2 regions of the Billgrantia sp. Q4P2 genome follow, and region 2 is predicted to be linked to the other one. Evidence: riboswitches for the same ligand, from Rfam matches in the RefSeq annotation. Region 2 holds a riboswitch; the other holds the start of a gene.

Region 1 (7,932 bases), on a different contig from region 2:
ACAGCCATCACGTCATCGAGCCGGGCGGCAAGCCCGACATTACCCTGCCCATCGTCGTCTATGCCCTGCTCCTGGCGGGCATCGTCACCGGTGGCCTGACCATGCTGGTCGGCGTGGTGATTGCCTATGTCTATCGTGGCCAGGGGCCGCACTGGTTCGATGAGCACTACCGTTATCAGATCCGCACGTTCTGGCTCGCGGTGCTCTACTTCGCCATTTCCGGCCTGTTGATGCTGGTACTGATCGGCTTCGTGACCTGGCTGGTGGTGATCGTCTGGCTGGTGTTTCGCTGCGTGAAGGGCATCAAGCACCTGCAGGAGCACCGTGCTCCCGACAACGTGGACGCCTGGCTGATCTGAGCCCATGAGCGAGACGCCATCATCCACCGCCACCCTGCAGGGCCGTGCCATCGCCACGCTGTGGCGCACCCTGGCCGGTCGCCGTCCCGCCATGCTCTGGCGGCTGGCCCGTATCGCCGGCCCCCTGGTGCATCGCTTCAGCCGACGCGAGCGCGAGGTTACCGAGATCAACCTGACCGAGGTCTATCCCGAGCAGGGTACGAGCGAGCGCCGTCGACTGGCCCGGCAGAGCCTGACCCACTCCACCGCCACCATGCTAGAGCTGGGCTTCGCCTGGATGGCCGAGCCGCAGCGGGTCGAAGATTCGATTCTCGAGATCCACGGCCGTGAGTTGCTCGACGAAGCTCGTGCCGAGGGGCGCGGCGTCATCGTGCTGGCCCCGCACTTCGGCAACTGGGAAGTGCTCAACTTCTGGCTCTCCAGCCACTTTCCCTTCACCGCCATGTACGAGCCGCCCAAGATCGCCGAACTCGATCCGGTGATCCGCCAGGGCCGCGAGCGCATGGGCGCGAGCCTGGTGCCGACCAACCCACGCGGCGTCGCGGCCCTGCTCAAGGCGCTCAAGCGCAGCGAGGCGGTGGGCATCCTGCCCGACCAGGAGCCCGACTGGGGCAGTGGCGTATTCGCCCCCTTCTACCATCGCCTGGCCTATACCGCGACCCTGCTGCCCAAGCTGGTGGCGCGCACCGACGCCCGGGTCGTCACCGGCGTGGCGCGACGTCTTCCCGGCCGCGGCTTCGCCATCCACTTCCTGGCCGCCGACGAGCGGGTCTACTCTCCTGACGAAGCGCAATCGGCTACCGGTGTGAACGCCTGCGTGGAGGATGCCATCGCCCTGGATCCGGCCCAGTACCAGTGGGAGTACAAGCGCTACCGCAAGGTGATCGAGGAACAGCAGGGCGTGCCGAACCACGGGGATTTCCGGCTCTACTGAGCGGTACTGCCGCCGTCGCTTGCCATAAGGAGATTGCATGCCCCAAGGACGGAAACGCCGTTCATGACCCGGCCCGCACCGCTCAAGGTACTGGCATGGCTCGCGCTGTCCCTGGTGCTGCTCTATGCGCTCTATCTCGTTACTGCCAACTCCCTGCTCGCCAGCAATTGGGCACGCAGCCAGCTCGACCGTACGCCGCGATTCACGCTGGAGTGGGAGCGCGCCTGGACGCTCTTCCCCGGCCACCTCCAGCTTACGCAACCGCGCCTTGCCGGCACTGCCGCCGAACGCCGCTACACGCTGGTGGCAGAGCGCGCCACGCTAAGCTTTGCCCTCGTGCCGCTGCTCGACCGTGAGGTACGGATTCGCGACTTGAAGGCAGAGGACATCCGGCAGGTCAGCCTCGATGAGTACCGCCTGCAAGGCGGCGGCAGCCTGCACCTGGCCGGCTTTCACTGGCACGCAGGCGAACTGGGTATCGAAAGCGCGTCGCTACAGTTGGATCGTGGCACGGTGTTGCACGGCGACACGTCGCTGGTGGAAGGCGTGGGGCTGGACGCCGACCTGAGCTTCGCGCCACTGACCCTGGCCGAGCACCCCGGCGCGGAAGCGATGCGCTTCGTCTCCGGTACCCTCGCCCTGGCCGGGCGCAGCGACGCCTATGACGTCTTCAATCCCTACCTCGCCGCACTGAACTGGCTCGAGATCGGCGGCCATGGCGATTTGCAGGGCGAGATTCTCCTCGAAGGCGGCGAGGTGCAGCCGGGCAGCCGCCTGCGCCTGGACTCCCCTCACCTCAGCGTACGGCTCGACGAGCGCCATTGGCTGGAGGAAGGGGCGCTCTACCAAATCAACGGCGCCGGTGCGGTGGAGGTAGACGTCGCCCAGAATGCCCGTTTGGCCCTGGAACTCGACGACATCGAGATGTTCGAGGCCATGCCCGATGCCTCGCCTCGGCCGCTGCTCGTCGGCAAGGACTTCCGGCTCGCGCTAACCACTGCCGCCCTGCACCTGCACACCCCGCCGGACGAACTACAGCGGGCCGAGCTGCGCTGGCAGAACGCCGAGGCTTACGACATTGCCGCCTTCGACCGCTACCTGCCGCCCCCCGTGCCGCTGACGCTGGAAAGCGGCTCGGCCCGGCTGCAAGGTGGGCTTGTCTATGACGCCGGGCGCCTCTCCGGCGGTTTCGATCTGAGCGGCGAAAGCATCGCCTTGCGCCTTGGTGAGCAGCCGCTGACCGGGCGGCTTGGCTTGCACCTGCCCATTGCCGAACTCGACGTGATACACGGCACGATGGACATTTCCGGCACTCGCTTCGACCTCGAAGCCGCCGCCCCGGGCGAGACACGACCGCTCACCACCTCCCTGGAACTGTCCACGGCCCGCTTCCACTCGCCGCTGGCCTGGCGCGAGCTGGACGACGACACCCTGTTCGGTGGCGGGGCGCCGTGGTCAACCGAGCTGGTACTGCACGGCCGTATCGCCAATCTCGGCATGCTCGACCCCTTCCTCGCCGAGCTGTTCGACGGACGCGGCCTCGCTCTGGAAGGCGGCGGTCGGCTCGCCGGGGAACTGAACATTCGCGATGGTCAGCCGCTCGAGGGCAGCCAGGTGGAGGTGCATTCGGAAGCGCTAGGCGCCCGCTTTCTCGGCTTTCACGCCCGCGGCAATGGTCGGGCACACCTTGCCCTAAGCCACGACGAACCCTACCCCGAGGCGAGTGTCGAACTCGTCTTCGATGCTGTGGACCTCACTCGCCTGGCCGATGGCCGCCGGCTGTTTCAGGCCGATAACCTCTCGCTCACCGCCACAGCGCAGGCTCGGCCGAATGGTACGCCTACACCAACGGCCCAAGTGGAGTGGCATGGCGCCCGCATTCCCAACGTGAACGTGTTGAACGCCTACCTGCCGGAAGCGGCACCGTTGCGGCTCCAGAGTGGCCAGGCCAGCAGTGACGGGTACCTTGCGCTCGAAGAGGAGCGTGGCCGGGGTCGCATCACCCTCACGGGAGATGCCATCGATGGGCGCCTGCTGGATGAAGCGTTTCACGGCGAGCTGGACCTGACCCTCGAGCTGCGCGATCTTCATCCCGCCCGCCAGCGCCTCGACCTTTCCGGCAGCCGGGTGGCAGTGACCGCCTCGGCGAACGATGGCGAATCCCTACGCACCCTGCTGATCGCCCGCCAGGCAAGGTTTCAGGGCGGCTTTGACTGGCCCGGTAGCGAGACGCCGCGCCTCCCCCTTTCCGGCACGCTGCGGCTGGACGGCCTGCTCGACCGGCTCGGCTTTCTCAATGCCTTTCTGCCCGATGAGCACGGCCTGGCGATACAGGGCGGAGGGCGGCTGAGCGCCGATTTTCACTTCGCCGGCGGCGAAGCCACGTCCGGCAGCCAGCTTCGCGTGCACTCCGACAGGCTCGCCGCACGCTTCCTGCACTACGAGGCCTTCGGCGACGGATCTCTCAGGGTGGAAGTCACCGATCCCGGCGCGGAGCTGCGCCTCACCTTGCCCCGCTTCGGCCTGCGCCGCCAGGCGGAAGACGGGGCACTGATCGAGGGTCAGATGCTGGAGATACGCAGCCGGGCCCGCCACTTCGACCTGCCCGAAGGGCTGCGCGAGCTGAATACGCGTATCGACATGCCCCATGTAGCGGTACCGAATCTCGCCGCCTTGAACGGCTACCTGCCGCAGGGCGGGGGCATCTCGCTGCTCTCCGGGCAGGCGCGGATGGCCACTCACCTGCAGCTCGAGGATATGCACGCCAGCGGTCAGTTGGAGTTGCATGCACCGAATGCCCACCTCGCCTTCCATGAGCAGACCCTCGAAGGCACCCTGCACCTGGAAGCCCTGCTCACCGATGGCGACCTGGAAACCCTCGGCTTCGACGTCTCCGGCTCGCAGCTCAGCCTGACCGACGTGCGCCTGGAGAATGAAAGCGGCAGCCTCAGCGATGGCTGGTGGGCACGGCTCGCACTGCGCGAGGGGCGCATCCGCTGGGAGACGCCGCTCGAACTCGACGCCCGGTTGGAACTGGCCATGCGCGACAGCGGCCTGCTGGTCAACCTGCTCGTCGATGCCGCCCGCGAGCGCCGCTGGCTGCGCGAGCGGCTCACCCTGGGCGAAGTGCACGGTGAGGCGCGGGTAATGATGCATGACGGCACCATGCGGCTGGAAAACCTCACCGTACAGGCGGGGGACCGCCTGGAGCTGCTGGCCAATCTGGCCATGCGCGATTCGCACCTGACGGGGCGCGCCTTCGCCCGCTATGGGCCGCTGCGCCTGGGCATCGAGATGGATGGCGATCGCCGCCGCTGGCAGCTGCGCAACGCCCGAGAGTGGTACGCCAGTGGCCAACCGGCAAGCGAGCTGGCCCTGCCCGAGAGCTGGGCCTGGTTCGATCAGTTGGACATCCAGGTGGAATGAGCCATCACCAGGCACAAGTGTGTCTGGGCAAAGAGGTATGACTGGAAAGAGACCGCTGACCTGCTAGACTGGCCCTGACGCTTGACGGGGTGCCGGTGGAACCGGCTGAGATCGCCATACGACATTGCTTGAATCAGCAGTCGTCACGGCGGGGCCCGTAGAACCTGATCCGGCTCGTACCGGCGTAGGGATCAAGCGGTGGCCCCTTCGCGGCAAGCATTCGCCGCCTTATCCCAGCCACCCCTTCCTTCCTCCCGCCCACGCTCCGGATCCGATTCGATACCGGAGGCAAGATGGGCTATCGCTTCACCGATCTGACTGACACCTGCCACGACGACTGGCGCGCCTACATCGAGCACGACTTCGTCCGCGGCCTGGGTACCGGCACTCTGGACGAAGGCGCCTTTCGCCACTACCTGCAGCAGGACTACCTGTTCCTGATTCACTTCGCCCGTGCCTACGCGCTGGCCGCCTACAAGAGCCGCACTCTGGCCGACCTGCGCCAGGCCCATGAAGGGCTCAAGGCGATCGTCGACGTGGAGCTCGGCCTGCACGTGGGCTACTGCCGCGAATGGGGCATCGACGAGGAGGAGCTCGCCCGACTGCCGGAGGCGCGGGCGACGATGGCCTATACGCGCTACGTGCTCGACACCGGCAACCGCGGCGACCTGCTCGACCTCCACGTGGCGCTGGCCCCCTGCCTGGTGGGCTACGGCGAGATCGCCAACTGGTTGAACGAGCAGTCCTTCACACTGCGCGGCGAGGCCAACCCCTATGACGCCTGGATCGCCATGTACGAGGGCGAGGAGTTCCAGGCCGCCATGCGTGCCGAACTCGAATGGCTCGACGCGCGCCTGGCCGATGTCACCCCGACACGCTTTGCCGAACTGGCCGAGGTGTTCCGTGACGCCACCCGGCTCGAAATCGATTTCTGGCAGATGGGGCTGGACCGCAGCCTCTGACCTACCCGCAACGACAACAAACGCACCAAGGATCCCCACCCATGAGCAAGACCGCCCATTTTCTCGCTGAAACCGCCAAGGTCGACGAGGCCGCCATCCAGCCGCTGCCGGGCTCGCGCAAGGTCTATGTCGAAGGCTCGCGTCCCGACATCCGCGTGCCCTTCCGCGAGATCTCGCTGTCGCCGACCCGGACCTCCGGTGCCGATGAGGAGAACCCACCGCTGCTGGTCTACGACACCTCCGGCCCCTATACCGACCCGCAGGCCGGGATCGACCTGCGTCGCGGCCTGTCCGAACTGCGCCGTGCCTGGATCGAGGAGCGCGACGACACCGAATTTCTTGCCGGCCCCACCAGCGAATACGGCCAGCGTCGCGCCAACGACCCGACGCTGGCCCAGCTGCGCTTCGACCTGACGCGTACGCCACGCCGTGCCAAGGCGGGGAAGAACGTCACCCAGCTGCACTACGCCCGCCAGGGCATCATCACGCCGGAAATGGAATTCATCGCCATTCGCGAGAACCAGCGGCGCCAGGCGCTTGGGACTGAAGAGGTCGAACGCATCCTGGGCCACCAGCACCCAGGCCAGGGCTTCGGCGCGCGGCTGCCCGAGGAGATCACGCCGGAGTTCGTGCGTGCCGAGGTGGCCGCCGGCCGCGCGATCATTCCCTGCAACATCAACCACCCCGAGTCGGAGCCGATGATCATCGGCCGCAACTTCCTGGTGAAGATCAACGGCAACCTGGGCAACTCGGCGGTGACCTCCTCCATCGAGGAAGAAGTCGATAAGATGACCTGGGGCATCCGCTGGGGCGCGGATACCATCATGGATCTCTCCACCGGTCAGAACATTCATGAGACCCGCGAATGGATCATTCGCAACTCGCCGGTACCGATCGGCACGGTACCGATCTACCAGGCCCTGGAGAAGGTCAACGGCGTGGCCGAGAACCTCACCTGGGAGGTGTTCCGCGACACCCTGATCGAGCAGGCCGAGCAGGGCGTGGACTACTTCACCATCCACGCCGGCGTGCTGCTGCGCTACGTGCCGCTGACCGCCAAGCGCGTCACCGGCATCGTCTCCCGCGGCGGCTCGATCATGGCCAAGTGGTGCCTCTATCACCACCAGGAGAGCTTCCTCTACACCCACTTCGAGGAGATCTGCGAGATCTGCAAGCAGTACGACGTGGCGTTCTCCCTGGGTGACGGCCTGCGCCCCGGCTCGGTGGCCGACGCCAACGACGAGGCGCAAATGGCCGAGCTCAAGACCCTGGGCGAGCTGACCCATATCGCCTGGAAGCACGACGTGCAGGTGATGATCGAGGGTCCCGGCCACGTGCCCATGCATCTCGTGAAGGAGAACATGGACAAGCAGCTCGAGTACTGCGACGAAGCGCCCTTCTACACCCTCGGCCCGCTGGTCACCGACATCGCCCCGGGCTACGACCACATCACCTCCGGCATCGGCGCCGCCATGATCGGCTGGTTCGGCTGCGCCATGCTCTGCTACGTGACGCCCAAGGAGCACCTGGGCCTGCCCAACAAGGACGACGTCAAGACCGGCATCATCACCTACAAGATCGCCGCCCACGCCGCCGACCTCGCCAAGGGGCACCCGGCCGCCCAGCGCCGCGACAACGCCCTCTCCAAGGCGCGCTTCGAGTTCCGCTGGGAGGACCAGTTCAACCTCGGCCTGGACCCGGATACCGCGCGGGAGTACCACGACGAGACGCTGCCCAAGGACTCGGCCAAGGTGGCTCACTTCTGCTCCATGTGCGGCCCCAAGTTCTGCTCCATGAAGATCAGCCAGGAGGTGCGCGACTATGCCGCCGAACATGGGCTGGACGGCGATCAGGAAGCCGTCATGAAGGGCATGGAGGAGCAGGCGGAGAAATTCCGCCAGGCGGGTGCGGAGCTCTACAAGGAAGTCTGAGCCACGACGCTGCAGCGACACGCCGGCCCCGAGGGTCGGCGTGTTTTTTTGTCGCCGCAGGCGACACCAAGGAACGCTCGGATGTAGCCTGTAGAGAACGGTAAGGACCAAGTGCGGAGGGAGCAAGCCCATGCCACACCTGCACGTCGCGCTGGTAACCGAGCGCCCCGAGGTAAGCCTGATACCGATTTTGCAGCTTCGCCCCCAGCGGATCGTGTTGATTCCATGCCAGTCATCGCCACAGGCGGCCGAGCGTCTGGCAATCCTGCTGCGCCACGAGCTGCCCCCGGGCACCGAGATCGAGACACACCCCCGTCTTC
Region 2 (7,932 bases):
GTACGCATTGTCATGTCGGTGGGCGTCTCTATAGACTCAAATTAATCATATTCCGTGTATTTCTACACATAAAGTCTAACCCGGCTCAGCCTTATAACGACTACAAGCACGACAGGAGAATACCGCCATGTCCGTTCGCGAAATTTCCATGTACATCGATGGCCAGGCCGTCCCCTCCAAGAGTCAGGAGTGGCGAGACGTCGTCAACCCCGCCACCCAGGAAGTAGTGGCGCGGGTGCCGTTCTGCACTGCCGAGGAGGTCGACCGCGCCGTGGCCAGTGCCAAGGAGGCGTTCAAGACCTGGCGTAAGACGCCGCTGGCCAAGCGCATGCGCATCATGCTCACGCTGCAGGCACTGATCCGTGAGCACACCGAGGAACTCGCGGCACTGATCACCGAGGAGCACGGCAAGACCTTGCCCGACGCCGCCGGCGAAGTGGGCCGCGGCCTGGAGGTGGTGGAACACGCCTGCTCGATCACCTCACTGCAGCTGGGCGAGCTGGCCGAGAACGCCGCCAACGAGGTCGACGTCTACACCCTCAACCAGCCGCTGGGCGTGGGCGCCGGCATCACCGCCTTCAACTTCCCGATCATGCTGCCGTGCTTCATGTTCCCGCTGGCTATCGCCAGCGGCAACACCTTCGTGCTCAAGCCCTCCGAACAGGACCCGAGCTCCACCATGCGCCTGGTCGAGCTGGCTCACGAGGCAGGCGTGCCGGCAGGCGTGCTCAACGTGGTTCACGGCGGCCCGGACGTGGCCAACCAGATCGCCGACCACCCGGACATCAAGGCCCTCTCCTTCATCGGTTCCACCAACGTGGGTACCCACCTCTACCGCCGCGCCTCCGAGGCGGGCAAGCGGGTGCAGTCGATGATGGGCGCCAAGAACCATTGCGTGGTGATGCCCGACGCCAACCGCAGCCAGGCGATCAACAACCTGCTGGGCTCCGCCTTCGGCGCCGCCGGCCAGCGCTGCATGGCCAACTCGGTGGTGGTGCTGGTGGGCGAAGCCAAGGCGTGGCTCGACGACATCGTCGAAGGTGCGCGCAACATGAAGGTGGGTCCGGGCACGCAGCGCGACGCCGACCTCGGCCCGCTGGTCTCCCCGGCCGCCAAGGAGCGGGTGGAGCGTCTGATCGCCGCCGGTGAGAAAGAGGGCGCCAGGCTGATGGTGGATGGCCGCGGCTACCAGGTGGACGGCTACCCGAACGGCAACTTCGTCGGCGCGACCGTATTTGCCGACGTCAAGCCGGAGATGACCATCTATCGCGAGGAGATCTTCGGCCCGGTGCTGTGCGTGGTGAGCGTCGACACGCTGGACGAGGCAATCGAGTTCATCAACGCCAACCCCAACGGCAATGGCACCTCGATCTTCACCAATTCCGGCTGGGTAGCGCGCCGCTTCGAGAGCGACATCGACGTCGGCCAGGTGGGCATCAACGTGCCGATCCCGGTGCCGGTGGCCTACTTCAGCTTCACCGGTTCGCGTGGCTCCAAGCTGGGCGACCTGGGCCCCAACGGCAAGCAGGCGATTCAGTTCTGGACTCAGACCAAGACCGTGACCGCCCGCTGGTTCGAGCCCGAGAATGTCTCAAGCGGCATCAACAGCACCATTTCGTTGGGCTGAACCGACACAGCCCGCAAGACGCGCCCCCGCCGTTGCCGGCGGGGGCGCTTGCGTTTACGGGCGTTCACAGATATTTACATCAAGATGCTAGAGTAACCTTGATATCGGGACCTGACTCCGGAGCCAACGTGACAAGGTGTCTTGCTGTATGCCTTCCCTCCCTGTAACGGTGCTCGGGCTTGCCCGCTGGCTCCTGGCGTTGCTGTGTCTCGTCTCGCTCAACGTCCAGGCCGCCATCGAGGTCGGCACGCTCACAGGGGAGCTGAACCTGGGGCAGCATGTTCAACTGCTGGAAGATCCCAATCGTGAACTCGACATCGAGCAGCTGCTGAATCGGGGGGACGCGTTGGGGTGGCAAGCCTCGCAGCAGGAGACCCTCAACTTCAGCTTCTCCCACTCTGCCTGGTGGCTGCGGCTAGGGGTCGTGAACGGCTCCAGTGCCGAGGTGCGCAGGCTGCTGGAGCTGGCCATGCCGCTGCACGACTACCTCGATGCCTATGTGGTGGACGAGCAGGGCGAGGTCGTCAGCCAATGGCAGACCGGCAACCGACGTGACTTCGATTCCCGCCCGGTTGCCCATCGCACCTTCGTGCTGCCGGTCTCTATCCCGGCCGGCGAGTCGAGGCAGGTATTCCTGCGGCTGGACACTCATGACGGGCTGTATGACGCCACGCCTCTCTACCTGATGAGCGATGCCAGCTTCCTGGCCAAGGCTCAGCGCGAGCTGATGGCCTTCAGCCTCTATTTCGGCGCGCTGCTGGCGCTGCTGATCTACAACCTGCTGCTGTACCTTGCCACCCGTGAGCGCTCCCTGTTGCTTTATGTGGCTTACCTCGGGTCCTTCTTCATCCTGATGTTCACGGCGCGAGGCTTTGCGTACCAGTATTGGTGGCCGACGTTGCCGACGTTCAATAATCAGATGGTGCCGATCAATATCGGTATCTTTGCCGTCATGCTTGCTGTCTTCAGCAATAGTTTCCTGAGTCTAGGTCGGCACACTCCGCGATCGGCCCGGATGCTTTTCGCGGTGGCCGGCCTGTGTCTGCTGAGTTCGCTACCGGCGCTACTGGGCCATTACGCCCCGGTGTTTCGCCTGATGATCCCTGCCGCCATCGTGCTCTCCTGCCTGTTGCTCGGGGTGGCGGTATTGCGCAGCCTACGGGGCGACACGCTGGCCAGGATCTACCTGGTGGCTTGGGGCGTGCTGCTGGTGGGTGTGGCACTGTACTTCCTGCGCGTGGCCGGAATTCTGCCGTACAACATCGTCACCGAGTACGCGGTCCAGGTCGGCTCGGGCATCGAGTTCCTGCTGCTCTCCCTGGGGTTGGCCTGGAAGATCAACCAGTTCAAGAACGAGAAACTCGCCGCCGAACGCGCCACTCTCGAGCTGCAGCGTTCGCTCAACGAGCGTCTGGAAGACCAGGTGCAGCAGCGCACACGCGAGTTGGAAAGGGTCAACCGGCAGCTCACGGCCCTGGCGCGCACCGATCCCCTGACCGGCCTGCTGAATCGTCGACAGTTCCATGAACTGGTCGAGGAGAAGCTGCAGGAGCGGCGGCGTAGCGGCCAACCGCTGCTGTTCGCCATGATGGATATCGATGATTTCAAGGCATACAACGATCTCTATGGCCATCAGGCCGGCGACGAGGTGCTGATGAGGGTGGCCACGCTGCTTCAGGACCACTTCCGGCGTGCCGGCGACCGGCTGTTCCGCCTGGGCGGGGAGGAATTCGGTTTGCTGCTCGAGGTCGACTCCCTCCAAGCAGGCAAGCAGTTGCTGGAGCGGTATCGAGAGGCCCTCCAGGAGTTGGGGATTCCGCATGAGGCGTCTCGCCATGGCGTGATAACGGCCTCCTTCGGTCTGGTGGCCTGCCAGGGATGCGAGGCAGTACGTGATGCTCAGGCTCTCTATCATCTTGCCGATAAGGTCATGTATGAAGCCAAGGCGACCGACCGCAACCGAGTGGTCACCTGTTCCCTGCTGCCGGAGACGTGACGGAGGTTGCATGGACAGCGTGTTGACGTTGACGTTAACTGTGACGTGGCAAGAACGACAACATCCAGGAGAACGTCATGTCAGCCCCGCTCAGCCGCTTTCCCGTACCCGAATCGATCGACGACCTGCCCGGCGATATTCGCGAGGCCATTCTTGCCGTGCAGGAGAAGGCCGGCTTCGTGCCCAACGTGTTCCTGATGCTGGCGCACCGCCCCGATGAGTTCCGCGCCTTCTTCGCCTACCACGACGCCCTGATGGAGCGGGAATCCGACACGCTGACCAAGGCCGAGAAGGAGATGATCGTGGTGGCCACCAGCGCCCGCAACCGCTGCCTCTACTGCGTGGTGGCCCACGGTGCGCTGGTACGCATCTACAGCAAGGACCCGCTGCTGGCCGATCAGGTGGCCATCAACCACCGCACCGCGCCGATCAGCGAGCGCCACCGGGTGATGCTCGACTTTGCCCTTCACTGCGGCCTGGAAGTAGGCGAACTCACCGACGAGTGGCAGGCTCGCCTCACCGAGGTCGGCTTCACCCACGACGACATCTGGGACATCGGCGCCATCACCGCCTTCTTCGGCCTCTCCAACCGCCTGGTCACGCTCACCGGCACCCCGCCCAACCCGGAGTTCTACCTGATGGGAAGGGTGCCGAGGGAGAAACCCGCTTCCAGCTAGGGCGGTAACGGCTCGCTCAGGAGCAGCAGGCTTCCAATAGCATCCGCACCGGCTCCAGCTGGCTGACGTGCAGCACCAGTACGCTGTCTCCGGGGGCGTCTTCGGTAGGGCGGACCACGGCGAACTCGCCTTCCTCGAGATGGAATTCGTGGATCTCGCGGGGACCTTCCAGCGTTCGGCAGTGGATCGAGCGGTAGGTGTCATCCTCACCGTAGATCAGGCGGTGATAAACCTTGAAGAAGGTGTAGAGCGTGAGGCCTTGGTCGAAGACGGGCCAGCGCGCGGGAATGGTACGTGTCTCCTCGTTGAGCACCTGCCCCTTGGCCTCGGCGGCGGCGATGGCGTCGGCCAGCGGTTTGACAAGCAGCGAAGCGTCGTCGCGCGGCAGCGGGGCGGCACTGTCGATGGCCTGCTGATGCTCGGCGCTTACCCGGGCCAGGTCGTCGAGCGATGCGATAGGGTAATCGCCATGTGCCAGGTCGGCTGGCTCGAAGCCGCCATTCTCCCAGCCATGGATGACCCGCAGTGTCAGCCGGCCGTTCGCCAATGGCTCGCAGACCAGCGCTTGCAGGGCGACCCGCAGGTGCAGCTGGCGCTCGGCGGCCAGATTGTCGAAGGCGGAGTAGGGGTCGGCAAAGATATGGTGCAGATGCCCGGGGGCGTGTTCCTTGGCTTCGCTGAATGACATGGTGAGGTCCCTGCAGGGATGAAGTCTTCGAGAACGCTGGCCATCGCTCGTGAGGTTGTCAGCATCCTCGTTCTGGTTTTTTCATTGTTATATCATTCCAGGGGTTCGAGGTCATATCGGCCCGAAGGCGGCCAGCTTGAGGCCGGCCATGACAATTCTTTCACTGTCGCCAGGGGAGTCTCGCTGCGACGAGGCTGAGAGAGCGCAAGGCGCTGACCCTGGAACCTGATCCGGTTCATACCGGCGGAGGAAGTGCGACATGCCCTACCTGACGTCAGCCGTGCTCGGCGCGGCGCTTTTGTGCTTTGCTTTCCTGGGGCTGCGTGCCCGCCGTGCCGATGGCCCCCTCGACGATTACGTCACCGCGCGCAATTCCCAGTCGGCTTCGACCCTGGGGCTGTCGTTCCTGGCCTCGGGGATGGGCGCGTGGATTCTCTTCGCGCCGCCGGAGATCGGCGCCTTCGTCGGCCCCGTGGCGCTGGCGGGCTATGCCATCGGCTCGGCGTTGCCGTTCATCGTGCTGGGGCTCTACGGCCCGGCCATCCGCCGCCACCTGCCCGAGGGCCGCAGCATCGGCGAGTTCGCCGAGGCGTGTTATGGCGCCGGCGTGCGGCGCTGGGTGTCGCTGGTCTCGATCCTCTACATGGCCTGCTTCCTGGCTGCAGAGTTGACCGCCATCGGCGCGATCACCGCGCTGCTTTCCGACGTGCCGCCGGCACTGGTGGTGGTCGGCGTGGCCGTTACCACGCTGCTCTACACCGCCATCGGCGGCCTGCGGGCGAGCCTGGCTACCGACCGCTGGCAGGCGTGGCTGCTGATCGCCCTGCTGTTGGTGGTAGGCGGCGTGGTGCTCCTGCGCCTCCCCGAGATGCCCATCGAAGCAGCCATACCGTCGATTCCCGTCGGTAGTGCGCTGAGTGTGGCGCTGACGCTGATCATTGCGGTTACGGCTGCCAACCTGTTCCACCAGGGCTACTGGCAGCGGGTATGGGCGGCGCGTGACGATCATGCCCTCAACCGTGGTGCCTGGCTGGGCGGTGCCACTACCGTGGCAGTGGTGGCGCTGGTGGGTGGGCTCGGCATGCTGGCGGCCATGAGTGGGGTGGCGCTGGGCGAGCCGCCGATTCCCTTCTTTGCGCTGCTGGCCGAGGCGCCGGGCTGGCTGGCGCTTCCGGCGCTGGTGTTGGCGGTCACGCTGGTTGCCTCCAGCGTCGATACCCTGCAGAACGGTATCGCCTCGCTGGCGGTGGCGGGCTCCGGAAGGCGCGGGCTCTCCATCGGCGCGGCGCGGCTGGTCACCGTGGCGCTGATGGTGCCGGTGGTGGTCGTGGCGCTGCAGGGGCTCTCGGTATTGCGGCTGTTCCTGATTGCCGACCTACTGTGTGCCGCCATCGTGGTGCCGGTGCTGCTCGGCTTGTGGCGGCGCATGACGCCGCTGGCCGCGGTGGCGGGTGGTGTGGCGGGCCTGATTGGCGCGATCCTGCCGGGCTGGGGCGCCCAGGGCAGCCTGGCGGCCGGGGTGCTGGCGGCGAGTTTCCCCGACAGCATTCCCACGCTGCCGCCGTTCCTCGGCGCGCTGGCGGCCTCGACACTGGTCAGCCTGATGATTGCCTGGCTCAGGCCGCGCGCCACGCTGCACGCAGCCTGAGTATTTGCCAGGAGACTTCGTAACGGCCAACCTCAGGGGGTGCGTAACCCAAACGGAGACCGCCCCTATGAGCGATACCCCGGACCCACGCCGCCGCCACTCCGCCCCGGTGGTGGATGGCGTCGGCAAGTCGGCCAGCCGCGCCATGCTACGCGCGGTGGGCTTTTCCGACGAGGATTTCACCAAGCCCCAGGTAGGCATCGCCTCGACCTGGAGTATGGTCACGCCGTGCAACAGCCATATCCATGAGCTCGCCGAGCGTGCCCGCGACGGCGCCGATGGAGCCGGCGGCAAGGGCGTAGTGTTCAATACCATTACTATCTCGGACGGCATCGCCAACGGCACCGAGGGCATGAAGTATTCGCTGGTCTCGCGTGAGGTGATTGCCGACTCCATCGAGACGGTAGCCGGCTGCGAGGGCTTCGACGGCCTGGTGGCCCTCGGCGGCTGCGACAAGAACATGCCGGGCTGCCTGATGGGCCTGGCGCGGCTCAATCGGCCCAGCGTGTTCGTCTATGGAGGCACCATCCAGCCCGGTGCCAACCATACCGATATCGTCTCGGTGTTCGAGGCCATGGGCGCTCACAGCCGCGGCGACCTGGATCTGATCGAGCTCAAGCAGATCGAGGAGACGGCTATTCCCGGCCCCGGCTCCTGCGGTGGCATGTACACCGCCAACAGCATGGCGTCGGCGATCGAGGCGCTGGGCATGAGCCTGCCGGGAAGTTCGGCGCAGAACGCGGTGTCGCAGGCGAAGCGCGATGACTGCGAGGCAGCCGGCGCCGCGGTGCTGGCGCTGCTCGAGCGCGACATCAAGCCCTCCGACATCATGACCCGCCAGGCCTTCGAGAACGCCATCACCGTGGTCATCGCGCTGGGCGGCTCCACCAATGCGGTACTGCACCTGATCGCCATGGCCAGCACCGTGGGCGTGCCGCTCACGCTCGGCGACTTCACCGAAATCGGCCGGCGTGTGCCGGTGCTGGCCGACCTGCGCCCCAGCGGGCGCTACATGATGAGCGAGCTGGTCGAGATCGGCGGCATCCAGCCGCTGATGAAGACCCTGCTCGATGCCGGCATGCTGCATGGCGACTGCCTGACGGTGACCGGCAGGACGCTGGCCGAGAACCTGGCCGATGTCGAGCCGTATCCGGATGGACAAACGATCATCGCGCCGCTGGAGGCGCCGCTGAAGGCCGAGAGCCACCTGCGTATCCTCCACGGCAACTTGGCCCCCGAGGGGGCGGTAGCGAAGATCACCGGCAAGGAGGGTACGCGCTTTTCAGGCAGCGCACG

Evidence for each region. A riboswitch is a leader RNA that binds a small molecule or an ion and turns the genes downstream of it on or off. The one in region 2 is predicted to bind thiamine pyrophosphate.
Region 1: it holds a riboswitch for thiamine pyrophosphate, as region 2 does, so the genes downstream of both, tenA (thiaminase II) here and ACUY1T_RS12335 (sodium:solute symporter family transporter) in region 2, are expected to answer to the same signal.

What each region holds. Positions count from the first base shown of each region.
Region 1 is NZ_JBRBAI010000013.1:85,364-93,295, reverse strand. It holds gene ACUY1T_RS19155 (DUF4870 family protein) at 1-359, shown strand, start outside; gene ACUY1T_RS19150 (lysophospholipid acyltransferase family protein) at 364-1,293, shown strand; gene ACUY1T_RS19145 (hypothetical protein) at 1,357-4,719, shown strand; TPP riboswitch at 4,795-4,927, shown strand; gene tenA (thiaminase II) at 5,013-5,681, shown strand; gene thiC (phosphomethylpyrimidine synthase ThiC) at 5,723-7,612, shown strand; gene ACUY1T_RS19130 (hypothetical protein) at 7,743-7,932, shown strand, end outside.
Region 2 is NZ_JBRBAI010000006.1:116,301-124,232, reverse strand. It holds gene ACUY1T_RS12355 (CoA-acylating methylmalonate-semialdehyde dehydrogenase) at 128-1,627, shown strand; gene ACUY1T_RS12350 (7TM diverse intracellular signaling domain-containing protein) at 1,776-3,623, shown strand; gene ACUY1T_RS12345 (peroxidase-related enzyme) at 3,701-4,300, shown strand; gene ACUY1T_RS12340 (hypothetical protein) at 4,317-4,988, opposite strand; TPP riboswitch at 5,150-5,258, shown strand; gene ACUY1T_RS12335 (sodium:solute symporter family transporter) at 5,248-6,636, shown strand; gene ilvD (dihydroxy-acid dehydratase) at 6,704-7,932, shown strand, end outside.